DNA from 2 places in the Bacillus sp. K7 genome. Region 1 is predicted to be linked to the other one. Evidence: predicted binding sites of a transcription regulator. Region 1 holds the regulator's gene; the other holds the start of a gene.

Evidence for each region. Region 1 encodes LexA, which represses DNA repair genes until DNA is damaged. Its sites were predicted from a motif close to CGAACATATGTTCG; they were not measured.
Region 2: ruvA (Holliday junction branch migration protein RuvA) is a predicted target of LexA. The motif match lies at 2,829-2,842, and genes of this name have one in related genera.

What each region holds. Positions count from the first base shown of each region.
Region 1 covers NZ_CP096406.1:1,838,624-1,843,466, forward strand. The annotation lists gene M1D98_RS09355 (hypothetical protein) at 27-341, shown strand; gene M1D98_RS09360 (poly-gamma-glutamate hydrolase family protein) at 572-1,330, shown strand; gene M1D98_RS09365 (YndM family protein) at 1,357-1,809, opposite strand; gene fosB (metallothiol transferase FosB) at 2,015-2,437, shown strand; gene M1D98_RS09375 (hypothetical protein) at 2,520-2,939, shown strand; gene lexA (transcriptional repressor LexA) at 3,324-3,941, opposite strand; gene yneA (cell division suppressor protein YneA) at 4,090-4,407, shown strand; gene M1D98_RS09390 (YneB family resolvase-like protein) at 4,426-4,843, shown strand, end outside.
Region 2 covers NZ_CP096406.1:2,546,437-2,551,279, forward strand. The annotation lists gene queA (tRNA preQ1(34) S-adenosylmethionine ribosyltransferase-isomerase QueA) at 1-921, opposite strand, end outside; gene M1D98_RS13070 (DUF2905 domain-containing protein) at 951-1,151, opposite strand; gene ruvB (Holliday junction branch migration DNA helicase RuvB) at 1,144-2,148, opposite strand; gene ruvA (Holliday junction branch migration protein RuvA) at 2,159-2,764, opposite strand; gene bofC (sporulation cell-cell signaling protein BofC) at 2,903-3,415, opposite strand; gene M1D98_RS13090 (MFS transporter) at 3,463-4,767, opposite strand.

The DNA.
Region 1 (4,843 bases):
CATCTGGACGGGAAAGGAAGGGATTAATGATGTTTTATATCAGTTTATTTCTGGTTCTTTGGCTGGCTGTTGGATTTGCAGTGGGAATGAAACAAGTGTATGTCGATCAGCTGTTCGATCAAGATGTGATCGAAAGGCTGGAAAAAGAGAAGGGGAATCACAGGCGCGCTGGCCGATTTATCAAACGCCGTTTTCTTTACATCGCAGCAGTAACTTTAAGCGGATTTATCGCTGTTTATTATGAAGTGAAAACAATCCCGCAAAGGCGAAAAATAAGAAAAATTGAAAAAAACATTATGAAATTGAATAAAGCAAAGAAACGAAGAAGCGATAGAAAATAAAAAATGCACAAGCCAAGAGCAGGTGCGTTTTTTTTGTGTTAGATATGGGAATTGGGAAACAAGCGGGGCCAATTCCTTTTCATAAATTCAGAAATGGGAAGAACAGCGCCCGGGCTAATGGTATATAATATTGTGAATTTAACAAAAATTTAACAAGGAGGACGAGAGAATTCGTGCGAAAGCCTCAAAGAAACCGACATCCTGTTGATTTGGACTTAGAGGCGGAGTAGATGAAACCGGCCAAAGTATCCCTGCTCCGCCGTTTGCTCCATTCCCTGAAGCATGTTGATTGTAACATAGTCAAACGTTTCCCATCAACTTTTAAAATTGTTAAATTATTCATTGTTTTTGTGATGTTCATTCCCATTTCTTCAATTTACGCTGAAGATGTCTATCAGAATTTTGAGGAATTAAAAAACAATGAAGAGCCTTCAGATTACCGTATTGTAACGAAAGAAGCCGGACACCCTGTCCTTGTGTTAGCCATTCATGGAGGAGGGATTGAAGGCGGGACAAGTGAAGTAGCCAGAGAGCTGAGCAAAGAGTATTCGATATATGTATTTGAAGGCTTAAAATCGTCAGGAAATTTTGCACTGCATATTACGAGCACGCATTTTGATGAACCCAGAGCCTTGAGGATGACGAAAAACCACGAATATGTCATTTCATTGCACGGGTATGCAGAAGAAGATCAGCAGATTGAAGTTGGCGGTACAGATCGCGAAAGAGCTGCAGGTTTAGTTGAAGAACTGCAAAATGCAGGTTTTCCAGCTGTCTTGCTTAGTACGGACCACCCGCATGCAGGCGTTAGTCCGAATAACATTGCAAATAAATCAAAAACAGGGCTGAGTATCCAGATCGAAATGAGCACAGGTTTTAGAAGATCTTTGTTCGGCATTTTTTCTTTAAAAAGCAGATCTGTTACTCAAAATGAGAGATTTTATGATTTTACAGAAGTAATGTCCCGTTTTCTGAAAAGTAATTACTGAAAAATAGGAGGCGATAAGTCGGCCTCCTATTCCTCATGCTTCTCGTTTGTAACGTCAGGATACATCTCATCAGCGGCTTCTGTTTGATATTGTAGTGTGTTATCTCTGGCTGTCAGTTCATTTCGGAATGTTTCATCCAGCACATTCTTCAGTAAATACCGATGAAAAAAGTATTCAAAAACAGTCAGGCAGACAGCGGAAAGAAGAGCGGCTGCAAACGGTGAAAAATCATTTCTTGTTTGGGTTAAAGCAAAGACCCAAATCAAAACGAATGAAAGTCCAAAGTCAGCTAATGAAGCTGTAATATTGTTTGTTCTTGGAAGAACGAGCATGTCACCGGAAAGGTATGAGACAAAACCTAAGAAAATCGCAATCAACATCACACTTAAAAACGATGCGTAGTAGACCCTGTCTAATATCACATATAAAAGGGCGAGAGTGAAAGCAATCTTTGAGGCTAGTGCAATGAGATGTTTCATTTGATCACCTACATTGTTATTTTTATGAAAAAACCTTTGCAGTAATGAATGATAAACACATTAAGCAATTTAGTTGAACCCATTTAACAGTCATTATTTTAAACAATCCGATTTTGTTTACACTGGTATTTTTTTCTTATTGCATGAAACTTTCTTGGTGCAAAAACGTACATATGGTTGATCAGCCTTAGAGGGGGATTTTATTGTGGAGATACAAGGAATCAATCATTTGTTATTTTCTGTTTCTCATTTGGACAAATCGATCGATTTTTATTGCAAAGTGTTTGATGCCAAGCTGCTGGTCAAGGGAAGAACAACAGCATATTTTGATTTGAATGGCATCTGGCTTGCACTTAATGAAGAGCCTGACATTCCGAGAAATGACATCAAGGCATCTTATACACATATTGCTTTTACTATTCAAGATCGTGAATTTGAAGACATATTAGCAAAATTAAAAAGGCTTCATGTCAATATTCTCCCTGGCAGAGAACGAAATGAACGCGATCGAAAGTCTATTTATTTTACCGACCTTGACGGCCATAAATTTGAATTTCATACTGGAACCCTTCAAGACAGACTTCAGTTTTATAAACAGGAAAAAACACATATGAAATTTTATGATTGAAGCGTCCTCGAGATTTCCCAAAGAACATATACATAAACGTGAGGAAAGAGTAAAATATGGTAAGGGAGGGGTTTGATTGAAAATGAAAATAGTGGTTTTAACGGCAGTTTTGGCGTGTTTTTTAGGCATTTGTACACATGCGTCAGCATTAGAGTTTGATCACAAAACCGATTTTACTTTAAATGACAACACTAAGTCGTTTGTTTTGGAAAACATAAGTGATGTTCCGGCTATCGAGTATTTTTTAGGCTATCAGTTTACGATCTTGGGAGCTAAAAGTTGTTCGGTTGAGTTTAAACTTCAACGGATGGGACTTACCGGGCAATATACCACGCTGAGCACGAAACAATTCAGAGGCAACTGGTTTGATTTTAGTGCTCAAGATAAGATTTCAATTGATCCATTTCATCGATACCGTATCTTTGCAGAAGAACATTCGGAAAACTGTACAAACGTTCGGGTAAAAGGGAGTTATGGTATTCAATATTTTCATTTTGATTGAAGCTCATGATCATAAGGTGAGCTGTTTTTTTACATTAAAAAGAACTAACTAAACTATGTGCTAAATTTTCATATTAATTTAATCGCCGCGCTCACTCGATAATATCTGAGGCCATATCATTCCCCGACCTAAACATAAAACATTTTTAAGCAGATTACGTCTATATTTGATAGACAGCATTTTGATAAAAAGTTTCCTGAAGGAAAGAATATTTCTTGACTTCAACAATCAATTGATGGATAATTGTGGTGTAAACATGATGTTCTTTTTCCTCCTATTCAGGCTCGCACCTAAAATTCAGGGCGAGCCTGCTTTTTTTTATACAAGAAACCCCCTCTTCATCGAGGAAGAGAGGGTTATTTCATCATTTGATAGTTCAATAGATTAATGGACGGTTCTGAACACGCCAATCACTTTCCCTAGAATGCTGACATTCTGTAGGATGATCGGTGCCATCGTTGGGTTTTCAGGCTGTAAGCGAATGTGAGTATCCTCTTTATAGAAACGTTTTACCGTAGCCTCATCATCTTCTGTCATCGCAACGACAATTTCCCCGTTGTTCGCTGTGTTTTGCTGTTTAACGATGACATAATCCCTATCGAGAATACCTGCATCAATCATACTGTCTCCCATAATCTCAAGCATAAACACATGCTCGTCTGGGGGAACCATACGGTCGGGAAGCGGAAAATATTCTTCAATATTTTCTACTGCTGTAATAGGAGATCCCGCCGTGACTTTCCCGATGACCGGTACATTAACGACCTGGCTTTGCGGAATGTCTACTTCTTCATCAAGAATTTCTATTGCTCTTGGTTTTGTCGGATCTCGTCTGATCAGCCCTTTTGTTTCCAAACGGGCCAAGTGGCCGTGGACAGTTGAGCTGGACGCAAGCCCGACAGCCTCTCCGATCTCTCTTACGGAAGGCGGATATCCTTTTGATTTAACCTCTGCTTTAATGAAACTGAGGATATCAAGTTGCCTTTTTGATAGCTTCGTCATTTTTCGCACCTCAAAACGTCGATTTTAAGAAGATTATAGCATGATTTTCCTGACAGTACAAACATAGGTTCGAAAAAACAATTGACAGAAACATTTGTTCGTATATACTGAAATTATAAAAAGCGAACAAACATTCCTGTCGGAGGTTATGATCATGGGTAAAGAATCTATTATTTTTGTCGGTCTGTTCACAGTGATTTTGAGCGCGGTTATCCTTTTGCTGTCATATTCAAGCAGCGGCCAGGAGCTTAATCAGTATGTTAAAATAGAAGTCCAGCAAGGCGATACACTTTGGTCTATAGCTGACCAGGTAACAGATAAAAAGAAAATGAACAAACAAGATTTTATTGAATGGGTAGCTGATAAAAATTATCTTCAGACGACTGATATCCAGCCGGGAGATGAATTGGTGATTCCGTTGAAAAAAAAGCATCAGGATGCATATGAATTGGCAACTGTAAGATAGAGAGGAAAGATAGAAAAAATGAAAGCACTCATTTATGCCCGCGTAAGCACAAATAAAGAACAGCAGGAGACGTCATTAAAGCGGCAGGAGGAGGAGCTTACGGCCATTGCGGCCGAGAACGGCATGGAAGTCGTCAAAGTGATTTCCGAAAAAGCAAGCGGATATGAAATGGATCGGGATGGTGTATTTGGGCTGCTTGATGAGATCAAGAATTCTGAAATTGATGTCATTTTGGTTCAGGATGAGACTAGGCTCGGACGGGGAAATGCAAAAATCGCACTGCTTCATTGCATCTATAGAGAAGGTGTGAAAGTCTATACAACCGCTCATAAAGGCGAACTGGAGTTATCGGAGGCTGATTCGATGGTGCTGGAGATCGTCAGCATTGTGGAAGAGTACCAGCGGAAAATTCACAACATGAAAATCAAACGGGGCA
Region 2 (4,843 bases), 710 kb from region 1:
CATAATCAATGACGATTTAGGCAAATGGAAGTTTGTAATCATTCCGTCAATGGCTTTAAATTCATAGCCCGGATAAATAAAGATAGATGTCCAGCCGCTTGATGCTTTAAATTGTCCGTCATGCTCCCCGGCAATCGTTTCAAGCGTGCGTGTCGAAGTCGTGCCGACGGAAATGATTCGGCCGCCCTTTTCCCTTACTTTGTTTAAAGCCGCAGCCGTTTCTTCTGACATTTGATAAAACTCTGCATGCATATTATGCTCTTCAACGTCATCGGCACTCACAGGGCGAAACGTTCCAAGGCCTACGTGAAGAGTGATGAACTCAATTTGCACACCTTTGTCACTCAATTGCTGCAAGATTTCTTCCGTGAAGTGAAGGCCTGCAGTAGGCGCTGCGGCAGAGCCGATTTCTTTTGAAAACACTGTTTGGTAGCGTTCTCTGTCATCAAGCTGTTCTTTGATATATGGCGGGAGCGGCATCTCTCCAAGGGATTCCAGCACCTCATAGAAAATGCCTTCATATTGAAATTCTACTTTTCTGCCGCCATGCTCAAGCTCATCCGTACAGACTGCCTTTAATCTTCCATCTCCAAACGTCACTACGGTTCCCTTTTTCACCCGTTTCGCCGGTTTGACAAGCGTTTCCCATTTGTCACCAGCTTCTTGTTTGAGCAAAAGAAGTTCCACTTTCGCGCCGGTATCCTCTTTTGTTCCGAATAACCGCGCCGGGAGCACACGGGTATTGTTCAGCACAAGGCAATCTCCTTCTTTAAAGAAGCTGATAATATGCTTAAACGAGCTGTCAGTCAGCTCTCCCGTATGTTTATCAAGCACCATCAGCCTTGAAGCATCACGCTGTTCCAACGGCACTTGTGCAATTAAACGTTCCGGTAATTCAAAATCAAATAAATCGACTTTCATGATGATTTCACCTTTATTCTAGTCTTTTGTTATTTCATTCTGCCGAAAAGAGTAAGCAAAATTGATAATACCACACTTATGATGATACAAGTGACAACCGGGAAGAAAAACGTGACATTTCCCTTTTTCACAAAAATATCTCCCGGCATCTTGCCGACAACATGCAACACTGCTCCGATGATAAGCAAAACAGCACCAAGAATCATAATGATCTTAGGGAATTCAGTCATATCGGGGAGCCTCCATTTGGAAGTGATGATAAACGGCCGGTGTCACGATCCTTCCACGCGGCGTTCTTTGGATAAAACCAATTTGCAGCAGATACGGTTCGTATACGTCTTCAATCGTATGCGGTTCTTCGCCGATCGTGGCTGAAATGGTATCAAGACCCACAGGGCCTCCGTTAAACTTTTCGATCATGCCCATCAGGAGCTTGTGGTCAATATGGTCCAAACCGAGACGGTCAACCTGAAGCCGCTCCAGCGCATCCTGCGAAATCTCTTCCGTAATTCGGCTGTCACCCAGCACCTGTGCAAAATCGCGGACCCTTCTCAGCAGGCGGTTCGCTACGCGGGGCGTCCCTCTCGATCTTCTCGCGATTTCGAGAGCAGACGGGTTATCAATCTCAACCTCGAATACGTCAGCGGTTCTTGTGACAATGTCCGCAAGCTCTTCTTGCGTATAGTATTCAAGGCGCGACATCACGCCGAATCGATCTCTTAACGGCGCCGTCAAAAGCCCTACCCTCGTCGTGGCGCCTACCAGCGTAAAAGGCGGCAAGTCGAGCCGGACGGAGCGGGCAGAGGGGCCTTTACCGATCACAATATCCAGACAAAAGTCTTCCATCGCAGGATATAGCACCTCTTCAATCGATCTGTGCAGCCTATGTATTTCATCAATAAATAATACATCACCCGGCTCCAGTGCCGTTAATATGGCGGCCAAATCACCAGGTCTTTCAATCGCAGGCCCTGACGTCGTCCGCAATTCCACTCCCATTTCATTAGCAACAATGGAAGCAAGCGTCGTTTTCCCAAGTCCCGGCGGCCCGTACAGAAGAACATGATCCAGCGTCTCCTGTCTCATTTTTGCCGCGTCTATAAATACGCGCAAATTTTCTTTCACCTTATGCTGCCCGATATACTGCGCCAGATTTTGCGGCCTCAAACTTTGCTCTATCATTGATTCATGGTTGTCTGCTTCACTTGAGACGAGCCGTTCATCCATGAACATCACCTTACTTCAATAGTTTTTGTAATGCTTTTTTCACATATTGGTCTGTTGTCAGCCCAGCTTCTTCGTTTAAGTGAGGAAGCACCTTTTTGATTTCTTTTTCAGCGTAACCGAGAACCCTGAGGGCCTCAAGCGCTTCTTCGAGAGCCGTTTCTGCTGTTTGCTTTTCTAGCCTTTCTTCATGATTAAACAGGTTTTCAATCATTTCAGGCACGACATCAGCGAGCTTTCCTTTTAAATCAAGAATAATCTGGCGCGCGGTTTTCTTTCCTACACCAGGAAACTTGACCAAAAAGGCTTCATCCTCATTTTCAATCGCTTGGATAACCGCTCCCGGATCACCTGAGCCTAAAATGGCGAGTGCCCCTTTTGGACCGATTCCGGTCACGTTTAACAGCTTTGTAAAGAGCGCCTTCTCCTCTCTTGTTGAAAAACCGTAGAGCGAAAAAGCATCCTCTCTGATATGATGGTACGTAAAAATCGTTTCTTTGTTTCTCTCCTTGTATATAAACGGATTCGGCGTGAAGATCTGATAGCCAATGCCGCCGTTCTCTATCACAATATATTGGGGAGATACATAATCAATCGTCCCTTTTACAAATTCGATCACGCAAATTCACCTCTTTGACTGTTCTTCATTGTACCATAAAAACAGCCAAAGTCTCATAGAAAAGTTAACATACGTTCGCTTCTCTCTCATTCTTTCACGAAAAAAAAGACATGAATACATGTCTTCAATCAGCGGACGTCAACCGCTGTATGTCTTCATATGTTCTATTACGTCCTCAAACTCCGCTTTCGTCCGAAATGGAATGCCTTTCAGCAGATTTTTTTGCATATGGCTCTCCAGCCTTTCTAAATCAATTTGAAAAAAAGACTGAATCGGTTCGGAATCTGACTCAGGCCGCCCATGAAAGGTGGAAATCACGCCATGATCCGATACACCGATATACCCGTTCACCTTGCTGAGCGGAGAAATATCATCCATTTGCTTCCGGAAGAGTACATAGCCCTTTTTTTGTTCGACAAGCGTCCAGCCGGCATAAGCTGCCCAAAAATCATCCATAGAAAGCACTTTTTCATGCTTATGCTCAATACTGACATCGCCGTCCAAATACACTTTTTCAAGCTGCACATGCACCTGCAGCGGCTCATAGTGCTCCACTTCGGCTCCTAATGCACGGGGAGGAGCAACTATTAGAAATGCTGCGGCTGAGCAAAAAATGCCCAGCAAAAGATACGCCGTGCTGAATCGTTTCACCCTCTACACCTCTTTGCACACGTTTATGACTAGTTTGACCAAAGAGGCTACTGCTTAACCGTTTTCTCGAAATTTGTTTGCACGTTTTCCCTGACAAGCCGTTCCTCCGTCAAGACATCGGCGCTTTGCTCAGAAATCGTCAGGAATTGCGTCAGAAAAGCACTGAAAAAATACAATGCCGCAAAAATCCAAATCACCCCGCCTGCACCGAGCGGGCCAATGAAAAGACTGACGATGCCCGGCGCGATAAACGCACATAAACCAGAACCTAAATTCAACACTGACATGGCAGCCCCTTTATTATCAGGTGCAAGCGTCGGCAAAAGCGCGCTTAATGGCACGTAGCCAGCCAATGCCGCACCGTAACAGCAAGCGATCACCATCAGCACCCAATACTGATGCCCGATCAACTGAGGCGTGTAATAAAGCGCCAGCGTAAAAATGCCGCAACCGACACCGCCAAACCACATCACGGTATTGCGCCAGCCAAGTTTATCTCCGACTGCACCAAATATGATGTTACATACAATATTCACAAAAAACAGCGTCCCCCATATTTGCAGCCATTCCGAAACGGAATACCCGTAACGCGCTAAATAAGTAGGAAGAAAGATGGCAAATCCGAATTGCCCTATGGCATTAATTGTCTTGACCACTCCGCCGATGCCGACCTTAGGGTTTTCAAACATAATTGTAAACGCCTTCGACAGTTCTTTCCATTTCGGCTGATCTGGGTGTACAGGTGTGAATGTATCTCTATTAAAAAATAAGGCGAGGAATCCTCCTGCCGCCACAAATAACAAAGCGCTCCAAAGCGTATTGATTTCTCCAAAGGCCGGAACCGCATAGCTGGAATAGAACGGCCCGAGCACGTTAAGGCCACACGTAAACATAAACCAAAACCAGCCGACGGCTTTTCCAAGAATACGATGAGAGGTGCTGTATGACACCCACACGAGAAAAGAGTATGCAAACAGCGGATATCCCAAGCCTCTAAGTGCATAGCTACCTAAGAGAGCCGGATAATGCATATGAGGAATCGCCCAGCCGATAAAAGCAACCGAACCGAGGATAAATGCAAGCAAACCGACAGTCATCGTTTTTCTTGGCCCCCAAGTTTGGACAAACGTGCCCGACAGCCAAGCCGAGATGGTGACTGCAATGCCATACATGGTAAATAAAGATGCGGATTGCTGCATGCTGAGACCGTGATCAACAAGAAAAGGAGACAGCCAGCCTTGTTCGAGCCCGTCTCCAACCATAAAGATGACAACGCCAATATAACCCCAAACCATGTGAGAAGGAATTCCGATTTTGTTCAAAATAGTTCCTTTACCTTGTGCTGTATTCATTTTCTCCACCGCCTGCTTAAAGTATCAAAGTATCGATGGAGGTTATATACCCAAGCTTTGTGACTGTTAATCCTGC